Regions from separate parts of the Exiguobacterium sp. H66 genome, predicted to be linked through region 4. Evidence: riboswitches for the same ligand, from Rfam matches in the RefSeq annotation. Region 4 holds a riboswitch; each other region holds the start of a gene.

Region 1 (4,078 bases), on a different contig from region 4:
TTTCACTAAATCAAAACGGTCTTCGATGTCCTGTTCCGTCGTCAGAGACTTTGTCCCACTGAAGAGGGACGGTGCCTGATAGAGTTCGATCGTATCCACGAGATCCGCTTCTAAAAATGCGGATTGAATCGTGGGACCGCCTTCAATCAACAGACTGCGAATACCTTGTTCATATAAAAGTTCGAGGATTTGGTCCGGTGTCGCATACGTCCCGACGAAAACCGTCACGTTCGCCCGTTCGCTTGTTCGTGGCTGTTCCGTCAACCAATACGTCGGATTCAATCCGTCATTCATGACTTGAAACTCATCCGTCAGGCGCCCCCGCCGATCGACGATGACGCGGACCGGTTCGATGCCGGTCGAACTGCGCAATGTCAATGCCGGGTCATCGATGATCACCGTGTCGCTTCCGACGAGAATCGCGTCGTGTGTCCCGCGTAACTGCCGTCCGTCAGCACGTGCCGCTTCTGAAGTGATAAAGCGTTGTTCACCCGTCGCGACCGTCCCGTTCATCGTTTGGGCGACTTTCACTGTGACATGCGGACGTTTTCGTTCGATTGCCTTCCAAAACGGTTCGTATAATGCCTCCGCCTTATCTTTTAGCAACCCGACTTCAACCTCAATCCCCGCCTGACGGAGACGTGTGATACCGCTTCCTGCGACGAGCGCGTGGCGGTCCTCTGTCGCGATAAAGACGCGCGCAATGCCGGCTTTTAGAATCGCTTCCGTACACGGCGGTGTTTTGCCGTGATGATTGCACGGTTCGAGCGTCACGTAGAGATCGGCTCCGCGTGCTGCTTCACCTGCCATGAGGAGCGCTTCGACTTCGGCATGGGGTCCTCCCGCATAACGGTGGGCCCCAAAACCAACAATCCGCCCCTGTTTGACGATGACGCAGCCGACACTCGGATTCGGGCTCGTTTGACCGTTTAACATGTGTGCTAGTTGCATCGCATAACTCATGAATGTTTCCATTTTTTCCGCTCCTTTCAATAAAAAAGACGCCTCCTGTAAAAGGGGGCGTCGTGATTGAAGGATTGACGAAATAAGCGTCTCGCGTTTCTGTTTTTACACATACAGAAACAGACCTTTCCCTGAAAACATTTTTTCAGAAAATGGCACCAAGCGCATTGTTTCGTCCTTCTCCCATCCGGACTTTACCGTCGGCCTTGGAGTCTCACCAAGTCAGCCACAGTGCGTACACTGCAGGTCGCGGGCTCATCGATTTATCAATCGCATCACCGCCGGTTGGGATTTTCACCCTACCCCGAAGAACTGGTTATTGAGTTATACAGCTCAAGACTAGCACAGGTCATTCTAAAATACAAAATGAATTGTATTTCATTCTCTTTTTTAGGAAAACATCAAAAAAAGGACCCTTCTCTTAAAAGAAAAGGATCCTTCCATCTGCACTAAGGCAGAATCCGCTCAGCTCATCTTTCAGACAAACGTCTGACGGAATTGGCACAGTACGACGTAAGAAGTCTGTTGCCGAGGTTTCGTAGGGCCAGTCCCTCCACCTCTCTCGATAAGTGCTACGGTATGAAGTTCATATGTGTGATGTTTCAAGTCGTTCTTATGTCGTGAATCTAATGCTTACACTACGGGGATTCCTTTCTCAAGTCAACCATATTTTCAAAATTAAACCAAATTACCCAGTTTATCAATTTCGACTTCTTTTTGACGTCTTGACAACGTATTTCAATCAATGCTATCCTCTTCACAATGATTATTCCGACAATCCCTATACGATATATCAAGAGTGGGCGAGAGATCTGGCTCTACGAACCCACGGCAACCTGCAACATGCAAGGTGCTCCGACCAGCAAAGCCGATGCTTTGGATGATACTTACGAGAATCTCGTAGTGCGCCTAAAGCACTACGAGTTTTTTAATAGAAGGAGGAACCCTTTATGAATTCATCATCACCTGTCCTGTTTGGCGCAGAAGCTTTTTTGATTGAACGAGGTCCAATCGGTATTTTACTGTCTCACGGTTTTAACGCAACCCCTCAAAGCGTCCGTACTGTCGGAGAGCAGTTTGCCGCCCAAGGGTTTACCGTGTATGCCCCGCGTCTCGACGGACACGGGACGAGCATCCGTGATTTCGAAGCGTCGACTGCCGAAGATTGGAAACAAAGCCTCCGCCAAGGGTTCGACGTCTTAACCAATCATTGTTCGTCCATTTTCATCGCCGGACAATCGATGGGTGCGACACTTGCCCTTGCACTCGTCGCGGAAGGATTACCTGCTAACGGATTGATTACGATCAATGCAGCACTAGCGATTCCTGCCTATGAAGCATTATCTTTTGAAGACTGTCCACGCTACTTAAAAGAAAGTACCCCAGACATTAAACGTGAAGCGTTTGAAATCATCTATGACCAGGTCCCTGTCGTCTGCGCATCGGAACTTTTGACCTTGATTGACCAGACACGTCCACTCTTACCAGCCATCGAGATTCCAACACTTATTTTATATTCTGCCGAAGACCATGTCGTCCCGCCTGAAAGTTCGGATTACCTTTATCAAGTCATCGGTTCGACGGACAAACGGAGCTATTGCCTGCTTGACTCCTATCATGTCGCGACCCTCGATTATGATCAAGAAGCGATTGTCCGCGAGGCAACACACTTTGTGCACCAATATAGTCGTTTGACCCACACCGGTTGATGTCTTTCCTGCGCGAAAGCAAGGGATGAAGACTGTTTCGATGCGTGTTTCAAGCATCGACTAAGCCGTCCAAAACAATATGAATGCGCAAAAAAATGGCCGATGCTCCCTTGAAACGATGGGAGTATCGGCCATTTGATTGATGTTGTCCTGACTGATGAATCAGTCCTTCGTTTACTTCATCAGTTCTGTTGCTGTTTCTTCCATTGTTGCAGGGCTTGCGATTTCCCCGGCACTTCATGGCAGTGGCGGCAACGCGGCTCATACGACTCTGACGCGCCGACTAAAATGATTGGATCATTGTAGTTGGCAGGTCGACCGTCGATTAAACGTTGCGTCCGCGATGCCGGGTCACCGCACGACAGGCAGATCGCCTGCAGTTTCGTGACGAACTCTGCCCGTGCGAGAAGTTCCGGCATCTTACCGAATGGTTCCGCCCGGAAGTCTTGATCGAGTCCGGCACAGATGACACGTTTTCCGTCCTGCGCGAGGGCCTCGATGACATCGACGATTTCATCATCAAAGAACTGAACTTCGTCAATCGCGACCACTTGTGTCTCTTGTGCGACTGCCGCGTACACGTCACGGCTCGTCGCCATCGGTACCGCGATGACAGAGTTGCCGACGTGCGAAACGACATGTTCTTCATGATAACGGTCGTCAATTGCCGGTTTAAACACTTGGACCGGCAACTTCCCGTACTGAGCCCGGCGAACGCGTCGAATCAGTTCTTCCGACTTACCAGAGAACATACTTCCGCAAATCACTTCAATCCAACCATACTGATTTATTACATGCATCATTGCAGACACCGTCCTCTAAAATTAGTCACTTTAACGAGTATAGCCCGAATCGAATATAAGGAAAAGAGTTGACTTCTCGAAATCAAAAATCCATCCGTTCATTCCCATGATTCCCCACCTTGTCGTTTTAACCAGTCCTCATTTCCTGTACACTATAGAAGAAGAATTTATGAAGGAAGGTGTTCCCGATCCATCACATATTACATGAAGTGCTTCATCAATATGGTTCATTCGGACTTGCGATCCTTCTAGCCGGGGGGATCATCGGGCTTCCTGTTCCGGATGAAACGTTACTGATCATGTCCGGTTTTTGGATGCATCAAGGTAATCTACCCTTAATCGGAACGATTCTCGCCGCTTACGCCGGAAGCTGTATCGGGATGACGATCAGCTACCTGCTTGGTCTGAAACTCGGAATGCCGTTGCTTCATCGAATCGGACCGAAGTTTCGCATTTCTGAAAAACACATTGTCACAGCAGAAGCCGGCTTTCTTCGTTACGGCAAGTCGGTCTTGATTATCGGTTACTACATACCTGGACTTCGCCAACTGTCCGCTTTTTTTGCCGGTGTTTCGAAGATGCCGTTTCGGGTTTTCGCCGCCT
Region 2 (4,078 bases), on a different contig from region 4:
CTGGAAAGACCATCGCCATTCGGGCCGATTTCGATGCCCTGCCACTGCAGGAGGAAACGGATCTCGCCTTCCGTTCGATTCATCCGGGTGTCATGCATGCGTGTGGACATGACGGACATACGGCGATTGCACTCGGTCTTGCCTCGGCCTTTACAGCACTGCAAGAAGACCTTCACGGAACAATCGTATTCATTCATCAACACGGGGAAGAAGTCTTCCCGGGTGGTGCCATTCAAATGATTGAAGACGGCTGTCTTGACGGGGTCGATGCAATTTTCGGTACGCATCTCGAAAATGACTTACCTGTCGGAACAATTGGCTATCACGCAGGACATACGCTGTGCGCCATCGATGAATTCGAAATCGTCGTCCACGGACAGGGTGGTCATGCGCAAGCCCCTCATAAAACACAAGATGCACTCGTCGCCGGGGCACAACTCGTCTGTAATCTCCAACACCTCGTCAGTCGGCGCGTTGATCCGTTTTCACCTGCCATCATCGCAATCGGTTCATTCCACGCCGGAACGGCTCCGAACATCGTTACTGGTGAGGCACGGATTGTCGGAGAAATTCGAACATTTGACGAAGCGCTGCGTCACCAGTTACGACAGCAGGTCGATTTGGTTGCCCGGACGACGTGTGCCGGAATCGGTGCGAGCTATTCCATCGACTTTACGACGGGTTATCCTTCCCTTTGGAATCATCCGGTAGAAACAAATCTCGTTAAAGAAGCGACGGCTTTCTTAGGTGAGGCATCTGTCAAAGAACTCAAACCGATGATGGCAGCCGATGATTTCGCCTATTATTTAGAGCGTATCCCAGGAAGCTACTTCTTTACGGGGTCCGCCAAAACGGATGGGAGTACGATTTATCCGCAACATCACCCGAAATATGAAATCGATGAACAGGCATTGCTCATCGGCGCAAAAGCCTTAGGTGCAACCGTCCTTCATGCTTTAGAATCTTAAGGATTGACTTTGTCGTTTTAGAGATGCTATTATCACATCAATGATAACGAATTTAATCAACTTCATATAACACTTATCAAGAGTGGACTGAGAGATCTGGATCGATGACGTCCCAGCAACCTGCCTTCAGTGGCAAGGTGCTACGACCAGCAAAGCGCAAGCTTTGGTTGATAAAAAGCGACGACTCCTTTTGCAACCAAGCAAAGGAGTCGTTTTCGTTTTCTCGCTGTCAGAGCACGAATGATTATAGGGCGACTACCGCCAGCGGAAAGGACGAGATATAGATGGAAAAAGCAACATTCGCAGGAGGCTGTTTCTGGTGCATGGTGACACCATTCGAAGAACTGCCCGGTATTCACGGAATTGTTTCCGGTTATACAGGAGGACAAATCGAAAATCCGACATACGAACAAATAAAAACAGGCACGACCGGTCATTCGGAGGTCGTCGAGATTACATTTGATCCGGCGTTATTCTCATACGAGCGGTTACTCGAACTTTACTGGCCGCAAACGGATCCGACTGACGCCGGCGGACAGTTCCAGGACCGTGGGACACAATACGCACCTGCCATCTTTTATCATACGGAAGAACAGCGCCTTGCTGCGATTGCTTCACGTGACGCGCTTGCTGCGAGCAATCGCTTTAAGCAACCGATCGTCACACGAATCGAAGCGGCACAAGCCTTCTACCCAGCAGAAGACTATCATCAAAACTTCCACAAAAAGAATCCGGAGCACTACAAAAAAGACCGGAAAGCATCCGGTCGCGATGAATTCATCGATGTGGCTTGGAAAGAAGAAGTATCTGTCTAAACTAAAAAAAGCCCGCTTCGTGCGGGCTTTTCGTTTGTAGATACACTCTTATGAAGAGTGAATATGCTATAACAAGAGGCAATCCGTTCGCGCTCCCCTGTCTCGCCTCGTCTTCAAAGCGGCAATCTTCCGCGCCGCTACAGCAAAGCTGCAGGGTCGCGACCGATTGCTTTTCGCGGTTCTCAAGCGATGCGAGACGGATTGCGCTCTAACACTACTCTATGATTTTCTCTGCGGTACACCCTGAAAGCTTCGTTTTTCGTTGACTCCTACGGGAAAAAGCGCGTGAACACGCGCTGCCAAGAGGCTGGCAAGACCCTGCTCGTTGTCCGTGAGGATCAAGGAGCAACGGCTTGCGCCTCGCCCGAGGAAAGCAACGAAAAAGGAAGAAGCTTCCCCCCACGTTCCTTTGTCTGCATGCTTATGTAGTCAAAAGTTTTCAATTGTCTTTTTGATAAGGTAGCCTAAAAGGTTTTGATTTCTGTCGACTCTAGTTATTCATCACATTCATTAATGTATCCTTATGGTGACGCGCTAACTTGATCAATTCAAAATCGCCCGTACTAATTTTGGCTTTGAGGGTTTCAACTTCCCCCCATGCTAACTCATACTGTTTTTTATCAATGACACCTTGAGATAAAGCATCTTCCAGTTCATCAGTATCCATTATGTACATATCACCAGACGGTAGCAGAACGATGTCTAAAAATAAGTCCTCCCACCACGGACTTCCATTAGTAAAACCACTCTGCAAACAAATATCGATATACCACTGCACGATATTTCCATCAGCATCGAACATCGTCGTGACAGCATGGTGTGCATTTGAAGGGAACTGCTGAAGCCACATGTAACCATCATCCAAAATACAGACATGTTCCTTTTCATAATGAACGTTCAAGGGATGCGATACTTGAATGGCATGCAATAATGTTACATGCCCTTTAAACTCTTCTGTCTCGATTAATGACTGTGCGTACGCTCTCTTGGTGATTCGCTTCCAATCCTCACGTTTTCCATCTCTTCGCTTTAGCATCTTCACACGCCCCATTCAACCATTACGATACCTTTTTCGACAAATCATCCGAAGATTCGATTTCTACGACTTGATACCGTTTCAACACAAAAATACCGGCTAACATCACAAGCAATCCAGCGACTTGTCCGAGCGAAAGCTCAAGTTCCGGTAAACCGAACCAACCGAACAAGTCGACACATAATGCAAAACTGAGTTGCGAAATCAAGACGACCGAAATCGCAATCGATGGACCGAGCAACTGAATCCCGCGCATCACACAAAATACGACACCGACACCGACCAGACCACCGAATAAATAAAGCGGTTCGACCGTTTGAATGTTCGAGAATGTGCCACCCCGAAATACGACTAACGCAAACAGTGAACCGATGAACCCGACAAAAAAGACGAGGGTCGTCGTCGCCCATGCCCCGAACGCATGACTCATCCGTGCATTCAATACCGTCTGTAAACTAATCATCATTCCTGCCGTAATCGCACAAAACATACCTAGTCCCACACTAGCCCCTCCTTATTCGTAACTATTTCCGTTCGCTTTTTCTTTAATCCGCTCTACATCTAAAATAATGATTTTCCCGCGTCGTCTCGCTAAGATTTCTTCTTCACAAAGTGTTGAGATGATACGGTTTAAATGACGGTAACTCGTCCCGAGCCAATCGGCGACGTCATGGAGATTCGACGTTCGCATCTCTTGATAAAACAGACTGTCGGAAACGTCCGAGGTAATCGATAACAGATATCCGGCAAATCGTTCTTCGACCGAATAGAGGACATGAAATGATGCTGATTTCGAGTCGGCGTACCACTTGGTCGTAATGACCCGCAGTAAAAATTGTAAAAAGGTGTTCGTCGTATTGTGCTCACGTAAGATGGCATACGGAATACTGAGTGCCACGACGTCTGTAATCACCTCGATGGTATTCAAGACTTCCCGTTGATTGATATATTCCGCATCACCAATCACCGTCATCGCCTTTTTGAAGCGTAAAATCCGTTGTTTCCCTTCAGCCGATGCTGCAGAGATTTTAATTTTTCCTTCGACGATGAAATACATCCGGTCAATCGGTTCACCCGTCACACATAACAGGTCCCCTTCCGAAAACGTTTCGATGCGTAAATAAGATTTACTGGTCTCCGTAAAAATATCCGCTAAGTCGTACTGTTTTAAATAGGTCTCAATCGTCTGCATAGATCCTCCCTTTAGGACAGTGAAAAAATCGCAACTCCGGCAAGCATCAAACTGATCCCGATCCACT
Region 3 (4,078 bases), on a different contig from region 4:
AACAAATGCCACGCCTGTTCGATTGGAATCGCAAGTACTTTTTCTTCACGCCACGTCACCATGACACCACCTCCTTTTAGTTTAAAAATACCCTGATGTCCGTCGTTCTAACGCTCGACTACGGCACAATCAGGGTATTTTTCTTACTTCAAGTGGATTTTGATGTTCACTTCACGGTTTGACGTTCTAACACATGACCGAGGAATTTGGCGAGTTCCAGCATCCCAAACTTCCCAGCTGCCGCTTCAGCGTCCGAATTGTAATTCGTATTCGTGTTGACGTCATACGTATAAATCGTCCCGTCCGCATCCTTGATGAACTCAATCCCGGCGACCGCAATTTTATTTTCCTGCAAGAACGCTTCATACTGAGCGATGATTGGGTCATCGAACCCATCGACAACTTGGAATTTCATCGGTGTCTCTGCCGCCTCTTCCCCAACCGGGCAGAACAAATCATCGATGACACAAGCATCCGCGGGGCAGAGCTCGAATCCTTCCGACGTATCGACACGGACCGCATAGACGAACTTACCACCAACGAATTCACAACGCGTAATATACGGTTCAGGTGCTTGAATGTACTCTTGAATCAACGTGATGCCGTCGACCGGCTCATCGAATGTCGGTCCGTCAAGATACGTCTCGAGTGCTTCAATCGAGTGGAACAATTGAACGCCGAGTCCTTTACCGGCACGATTGTGTTTCGTGATGAACGACGACACTCCGATGTTTTGAGCGGCTTGGACGATTTGATCACGTCCGACGGCTGCCGTCGTTTTCGGAACACGGATACCTGCTTTGCGTAAGGCGGTGTATTGGTTGATCTTACTGACCTCGAGTCGTAACGCACGGGTTCCGTTGAAAACGGTCCGATCATGTTCTTCGAGCCAAGCGAGGACCCCTTCCGTCAATTCTGGTGCATACCGGTGTCCGCGTGTATGGGACGAGGCACTCATCCGGCTGTAAAAAACGCCTTCCGGTGGTGTTTCGTCGAGCGGGACGACCCCTTCGTTGAGGTGCCACTGTTCATACGGTAAGTTGAGTTCCTCGAGTCGCTTGATTAAATGATCCGTCCATTCCTGATTTTCGTGTAAAATATGAATTTTCGTCATTTTAGTTGACCTACCTTTCGTTTCGCTTCGACGCGTGGCATGACCTCGCGGGCAAAGCGTTCCATTTCTTCGAGTTGCGGAGAAAATTGGAGCAAGAGCAACGTCACCCCGACCGCTTCAAATTCAAGAATCCGTTCTGCGATTTGATCCGGCGTCCCAATCAGATTCGGACGCAGTCCACGGTTTGAGACGGAGTAATCATTTCGTTTGACCTGTTGTTCGAGTTGCGATTTACTGACGAAGTCGTCATATCCGGCATATCCGGCACCATCTTCTTTGACGTTCGTAATCCGGCGCCATTCTTCGAGCGCTGCTTCTTCCGTCTCGCGACAGATGATATAGGCTGCCAGTCCGAAACTCGCAAGCGGCTGCTTCCCGGTCGCCGCGCGGCGGATTTTCATATCCGTAATTTTCGTCGCGACTTCATCAACCGTTCCCCCATGCATGACATAGGCATCACAGTGATTGACGATCGTCTGTTTCCCCGTCTCACTCTCACCACCAGCGTAGAGCTTGATTCCGGGACGCTGAACGGGTTTCGGGTGAAGCTCTGCCCGTTCCAGCTGATAGTAGTCTCCGTCAAAACTGTAGGGTGATGCGTCCGCCCATAATCCTTTCATGACCGTCACGAATTCTTCCGTCCGGGCATATCGTTCGTCATGGGCTGTAAATATCCCATTGTATTGACGGGCTTCTTCCTCCCACCAGGCCGAAACGACGTTGAGCGTAAAACGTCCGTTACTCAACTGATCGAGGTTCGCCGCCATTTTCGCTGTCGTCGCCGGATTATGAAAACCGGGCCGGACGGCTGTCATGATTTCCAAACGTTCCGTTGTCGCCGCAATCGCCGCTGCCGTCGTCCACGCCTCAAGACTCGGTTCGGCTATTCCTTTAATGTCGTTTAAATTCAATTCTGCAATCAATGTCGTAGAAAAGCCAATCCGTTCTGCCGTCTGTGCGACTTGTTTCGCATAATCGAATGTCGCTGGCATTTGTTCATCCTCGACGTTTCGTAACCAACCTCCGAAGATTGGTAACCAAAATCCGTATTCCATCCCCTTTGCCCCCTTTTTGCATAAAAAATCGCTCTTTTCGTTTAGAAAAGAGCGACGAATGTCTACTGTCGGCTCTTATCTTCAAAGGAATAAATTCCTCTTGGAAGTAGCACCTTCCGCTCATGCGGGGTTGCTGAAGTGTCGTCGGGCCAGTCCCTCGACTTCTCGTGATAAGAATAATTGAAATTAGCGTACATCTTTTAGCAGAGTAAAGCAACCTTTAAACCTTCTTTTCCTATCGGAATTAAAAAAACATTTGGAAAATCACTCTGTTTCTTGATACTTCTTTGTCTAGAAGCTAAAAACAGGGATTGCGCATCGGTTTAAGATGGCAATCCCTGTTTTGTATGGTGCTGTTCAAAATCAATTCATTCTGGTGATACGAACGGTGAGTCATTGTGATTTGCATCCATCATGGCTGTCCGGTGACCAGTCGTCGAAACTTCTTCCCCACGCACGCGATCATAGAACTTCGCGATTGTGACGCTGAAGTACGGGCCAATCCAGAGGAAACCGATTCCGAGCGTAATGATTCCGAGCAAGAACCAACCGATGAACGAAAGGACGAGGAAAAACGCCTCTTTTTTGTGTCCATCCATCATTTGGCGTGAACGCGTAATGGCATCAAGGATGCCAATCGATGGTTCGTCCCGAATGATGTAATACGTCAACATGTAAGAGAATGACTTAATGATTCCTGGAATGATGAAAAGTAAGAACCATAGCCCTAAGAAAAAGGTTTGGACGATTGACACTCCAATGGCTTTCAAGAACATTTTGTACGGCTCAAACAAATCTGCGACTTTCGTCTGCTCGTCTCGGGCAACGGATAGGGCGAGCCATGACCATCCCATTGCAACCGGTAAGGTCAACACCGTCAAGAGCATACCAATCAGGTCGATAAATTGGAAATCCTCTTCGGGTGAGGACGCAAATCCGTTCGGAACGCCTTGAATGATTAAGAACAACAACATCATTAATGCCATGAAGCCCCATCGTCCCTGCAACGACTCGCGCGCTGCTAATTTTAATTGTTTTGACATCGAAAGATCCTCCTCAAAAATAAGTGCTACCTTTCTTTACGGTTTATTTTTGAGGAGGTTTCACTTTTTAACGCTTGTCTTTTAGTAAACGTTGGACCATTGCTTTCTCAAGTTGTTGCTGGCACGCCGTATACAAAGAGCGTCGTCCATCGAGTCGTTCAATCGCAAACGGAATATCGTGCTTTTTTGCTTGCACGAGAACATGTGCCGCTGCTGCGTGGGAGACGCGACTTTTGATGACGACGATCGCATCTGTCTTTTTCGCGAGACAGGCAATTTTTTTCGCAGCTTGGGCGTCACCGCCAAGATGGATTAATTCAATCCCTGTCTCCGCAAAGAAGTCGCGGTAGACGGCGCGCTGTTGCTCATTACCGACGATGACGAGACGCATGCCGTCGTAGGAAGCAAAATCGAGTGCCGTTTTATCGACGAATTCGATTGGTTGACCGGGTAATGTCGTCGTATCGAGACGTTCGAGTTGCTGGACTTTCTTTTCCCGGAGGCGCCGCTCTTTTTTGACTTTCTTCGCCTTCGGTTTCCGTTGCATCATCTTGTCGTAGCGTCCTGTTTTCGTCTGTTTGTTTGCAGGTGACGCAGTGACGGACTCGGGCGAACCACTCGATACGTCGCGTGCCGGTAATTCCGTCATGGTCGGTACTTCGTAATGAAATGCGTGTTTCCAGACAATCGTCAATGTCTCCGGATGACCTTTCCACATGACGAGGTCGACGAGTTGACCTGCTTTCAGTTGGAAGAACCGCATGTCTTCGAGTGGTGTCGTGTAATAGAACGGTTTTCCCGTCTCCTCTTGCAGTGGACCGTCAATCGTCGCTTCGATGATGCCATGGTTCTTGACGATACACTTT
Region 4 (4,078 bases):
CGGTCGATCCACCATCGCATCATCGCGTAGACAGCTTGACGGACGGCAGGCTGTTCCCAGTTCAAATCAGGTTGTTCTGAAGCAAACGAATGAAAATAGTACTGTTGCCGTCCTTCATCCCATGTCCATGGACTCGGCGCAAAATACGACCGCCAATTGTTTGGTGGTGTTTCTTTTTCCCCGTCATGCCAAATGTACCAATCTGACTTATCATTCGTTTGATCACGGCGCGACTCCTCAAACCAGTGATGTTGATTACTTGTGTGATTGACGACAAGATCGAGAATGATTTTTAAGCCGCGCGCATGCGCCGATTCAATCAGCTGGTCCAAATCTGCCATCGTGCCGGCTTTCTCCATGATGCCGTAATAGTCAGCGATGTCGTAACCGTTGTCGATATCAGGTGATGTATAACAGGGGTTAAGCCAAATGACATCCACCCCGAGTGAGGCGATGTAGTCGAGCTTTTCGATCACGCCCCGCAAGTCCCCCATCCCGTCTCCATTCGAGTCGTTAAAACTCCGCCAGTACACTTGATAAACGACGGCTTCTTTCCACCAGGTCCGATTCATCTTTTCCATCTCCCGTCTAGTAGTCGATCGATTACTTGTCTAGTGTATCAAGAACATCGTCTGAAATTGGAATGTTCTTCTAATTTTTAAGGAATTTTAAAAAACCTCTTTCATTTTGACTGAAAATTCGCTATTCTTGACGACAATACCTGAAGGAGGAACAGAGATGAAACATTTCGCCCCATCGATCGCCATCGATCGCTTGCCCGATCCCGTCTTCGCAGAACTTGCCCAACGGATCGGTTCCGTCAAAGCCGCAGGACACGACGTCATCACCCTTGGTCAAGGAACGCCGGACCAAACGACACCCGTACATATTCTCGATGCTTTAAAACAAGCCATCGATGATGCAAGTAATCTCCAGTACCCCCCGTTTCGCGGACATGATTTCTTAAAACAGGCCGTCGCTAATTTTTATGAATCAGAATTTGGCGTGTCGGTTGATCCGGCGACAGAAGTCGCGATTTTACTCGGAAGTAAGGCCGGCATCGTCGCCCTTCCGCAGACGATCGTCAATCCCGGTGAAGGGGTCATCGTCCCGGACCCTGGTTACCCGGATTACTTATCGGGCGCAGCACTTGCCGGTGCGTATCCGATCACGCTTCCGCTTCTCGCTGAAAATAGCTTTTTGCCTGACTATGATCTCCTCGATTCGCTTGACGTCGAACGAGCCCGGATGTTGTTCCTCAACTATCCGAGTAATCCGACCGGTGCGACAGCGACGGCAGCGGCTTTTGAACAGACGGTCGCGTTCGCTGATGCACATGACATTTGCGTCGTCCATGACTTAGCGTACGGCGGGATCAGTTTCGATGGTCCGACGCGGAGTTTCCTCCAGACGGAAGGCGCTAAGAATGTCGGGATTGAGTTGTTTTCACTCTCTAAACGGTTCAACATGTCCGGCTTCCGGATTGCCTTTGCAATCGGTAATCCGTCCGTCATCGCGAGCATCGAAACATACCAGGAACACCTTTACGTCAGTGCCTTCACACCGATCCAGCATGCAGCGACGGTCGCACTTTCAAGCGATCAGACATGTGTTCGTGAACTGAGTGCCTTGTATGAGACGCGACGTGATGCGTTGTTCGGTGCCTTAAACGAAATCGGCTGGGCAGGACCGGTTCCGGGTGGTTCGTTCTTCGTCTGGCTCCCTGTTCCGTCCGGCTTCACGTCCCAAAGCTTCACCGATCATCTGCTCGACGAAGCGCACGTCGCCGTGACACCGGGTCACTTCTTCGGTACGTATGGTGAAGGCTACGTCCGAATCAGTCTGATTGCCGATGTCGACCGGCTCGTCGAGGCCGTCAAACGAATCGGGACCCTTCAGTTGTTCCAAACCGCCGTTGCCGAATAATTCTGAAAAAACGTTTGACAGATGGGAATCATTTCCGTTAAAGTAAATCCCAACAGCATAGCTACTTATCGAGAGCGACCGAGGGATTAGGCCCAACGACGTCCGGCAACCACCAGTAATGGAACGGTGCCACATCCTACAGAACTTCTTTTGTTCTGAGAGATAAGTTACGAAATTCTACACTTCGTCGCTTTTTTCTGGTTGCTCTCTAACTGGAAAAAAGCGATTTTTTTGTATCGGGAGGGAAACATCATGATTGAGTTCGCACACATCACAAAACAATTTGTCCGTGACCGCACACCGATTTTTGCATTAAACGATGTCAACTTAACGATTGAACAAGGGGAAATCTTCGGCATCATCGGTGAATCCGGCGCCGGAAAAAGTACACTCTTACGGTTGATTAACGGACTCGAGACACCGACGAGCGGTACGGTCATAGTAGACGGAGCCAATCTATCACGTGTCTCCAAAACGTCTCTCCGCAAACTCCGTCTCCGGGTCGGTATGATCTTTCAACACTTTCAACTGATTCAGTCCCGCACCGTTGCCGACAATATCGCGTTCGCCTTAAAGGCTGCCGGTGTCAAACGGCGTGAGTTCCCGAAACGGATTCAAGAATTAACGGCACTCGTCGGACTCGAAGGATTCGAGACGAACTATCCGAGCCAACTCAGTGGTGGACAAAAACAACGCGTCGGCATCGCACGAGCGCTCGCCAACAATCCAAACATCTTACTCTGTGACGAAGCGACATCAGCGCTCGATCCCGTGACGACGCTCCAGATTCTCGATTTACTGAAAGATTTGAACGCCCGGCTCGGTTTGACGATCATCCTCATCACCCACGAAATCGACGTCGTCAAACAAATTTGTCACCGCGTTGCCGTCATGGCGCACGGTGAAGTCGTCGAAGTCGCTTCGACTTACGCCATATTTAGTCAAGCCGAACATCCGGTCACAAAACATTACGTCGATACGGCACTCCAAATCGAGTTACCGGAACGGATTTTACGGACGACACCCGGCAAAGTCATTCGACTTCAGTTCATGGGTGAAAAAACAGGTGAGAGTACCTTATCTGAAGCCATCAAACAATTCGATATCGCAGTCAGCATCCTACATGGGAAGGTCGACTACATTCAGGACGTCGCGTTTGGCGTCTTAATCGTCAGTTTGACGGGACCGACACTGCACGTGAATCGTGCCTTAACCTGGCTCGAGGGACAGTTGCACGCAATCGAGGTGATTCAAGATGTCGCTTGACCGGTTTACGACAATGCTTCCCGACTTAACGAAAGCACTCGGAGAGACGGCCTTCATGGTTGGCATTTCACTCGCCTTCGCCATTATCATCGGAATTCCACTCGGGATTTTATTATTCATCACCGACCGCGGACTCTTTTTCCAAAACGTCTTCATTCGAACGACGTTGGACTTCGCCATCAACATCGTCCGCTCGTTACCATTCATCATCCTACTCGTTGCTTTGATTCCATTGACGCAACTCATCACGAAGACGACGATCGGTCCTGCTGCCGCCTCGGTCAGCTTGAGCGTCGCCGCGATTCCGTTTCTCGCCCGACTCGTCGAAACCTCACTCCGTGAGATTCCGCCCGGTTTGATTGAAGCAGCAGAAGCGTGCGGGGCGAAACCGCTTCGCATCATTATCAGTGTTCTCCTTCCGGAAGCATTGCCCGGAATCATTCAAGGCTTGACGTTGACCTTGATCAGCCTGATCGGATTCTCAGCGATGGCAGGGATCGTCGGTGGCGGCGGAATTGGTGACCTCGCGATCCGGTTCGGTTATTACCGGTACGATAACGTCGTCATGATCATGACGATCGTCGTGCTCGTCGTCATCATTCAAGTCATTCAGGCACTCGGAAACCGGTTCGCACGTGTCGCCGATAAACGATAACTTACAAATAGAGAACGCAAGGGAGAGATTACGATGAAAAAACGCTATGTCTTTTTAGCAACAGGATTATTAGGAGCAAGCATCTTAGCTGGATGCGGTGACAGCAGTGCAAATGAAGAAACGAAGTCCATCAAAATCGGGGCGACGAGTGGTCCGTATAGCGATATGGTCAAAGAAGCGATTCAACCGGGACTCGAAAAGAAAGGCTACAACGTCGAAATCGTCGAATTC

The links. Region 4 has a riboswitch for S-adenosylmethionine ahead of KNP88_RS05490 (methionine ABC transporter ATP-binding protein). Riboswitches for the same ligand answer to the same signal wherever they lie in the genome.
Region 1: linked by a shared signal. The riboswitch ahead of KNP88_RS09350 (alpha/beta hydrolase) and the one ahead of KNP88_RS05490 (methionine ABC transporter ATP-binding protein) in region 4 are both predicted to bind S-adenosylmethionine.
Region 2: linked by a shared signal. The riboswitch ahead of msrA (peptide-methionine (S)-S-oxide reductase MsrA) and the one ahead of KNP88_RS05490 (methionine ABC transporter ATP-binding protein) in region 4 are both predicted to bind S-adenosylmethionine.
Region 3: linked by a shared signal. The riboswitch ahead of KNP88_RS08445 (LLM class flavin-dependent oxidoreductase) and the one ahead of KNP88_RS05490 (methionine ABC transporter ATP-binding protein) in region 4 are both predicted to bind S-adenosylmethionine.

Annotation. Positions count from the first base shown of each region.
Region 1 is NZ_JACSMQ010000005.1:12,824-16,901, forward strand. It holds gene ribD (bifunctional diaminohydroxyphosphoribosylaminopyrimidine deaminase/5-amino-6-(5-phosphoribosylamino)uracil reductase RibD) at 1-975, opposite strand, end outside; FMN riboswitch at 1,135-1,279, opposite strand; SAM riboswitch class I at 1,431-1,535, opposite strand; SAM riboswitch class I at 1,751-1,853, shown strand; gene KNP88_RS09350 (alpha/beta hydrolase) at 1,914-2,672, shown strand; gene KNP88_RS09355 (thymidine kinase) at 2,855-3,472, opposite strand; gene KNP88_RS09360 (DedA family protein) at 3,655-4,078, shown strand, end outside.
Region 2 is NZ_JACSMQ010000007.1:127,887-131,964, reverse strand. It holds gene KNP88_RS12280 (M20 metallopeptidase family protein) at 1-968, shown strand, start outside; SAM riboswitch class I at 1,039-1,145, shown strand; gene msrA (peptide-methionine (S)-S-oxide reductase MsrA) at 1,253-1,783, shown strand; gene KNP88_RS12270 (ribonuclease FAU-1 family protein) at 2,274-2,819, opposite strand; gene KNP88_RS12265 (DMT family transporter) at 2,842-3,321, opposite strand; gene KNP88_RS12260 (Crp/Fnr family transcriptional regulator) at 3,334-4,011, opposite strand; gene KNP88_RS12255 (DMT family transporter) at 4,023-4,078, opposite strand, start outside.
Region 3 is NZ_JACSMQ010000004.1:101,400-105,477, reverse strand. It holds gene KNP88_RS08455 (SRPBCC family protein) at 1-62, opposite strand, end outside; gene KNP88_RS08450 (ATP-grasp domain-containing protein) at 167-1,114, opposite strand; gene KNP88_RS08445 (LLM class flavin-dependent oxidoreductase) at 1,111-2,169, opposite strand; SAM riboswitch class I at 2,242-2,346, opposite strand; gene KNP88_RS08440 (DUF975 family protein) at 2,538-3,212, opposite strand; gene KNP88_RS08435 (DUF2325 domain-containing protein) at 3,280-4,078, opposite strand, start outside.
Region 4 is NZ_JACSMQ010000002.1:430,607-434,684, forward strand. It holds gene KNP88_RS05480 (alpha-glucosidase) at 1-572, opposite strand, end outside; gene KNP88_RS05485 (aminotransferase class I/II-fold pyridoxal phosphate-dependent enzyme) at 739-1,926, shown strand; SAM riboswitch class I at 1,989-2,095, shown strand; gene KNP88_RS05490 (methionine ABC transporter ATP-binding protein) at 2,179-3,192, shown strand; gene KNP88_RS05495 (methionine ABC transporter permease) at 3,182-3,847, shown strand; gene KNP88_RS05500 (MetQ/NlpA family ABC transporter substrate-binding protein) at 3,881-4,078, shown strand, end outside.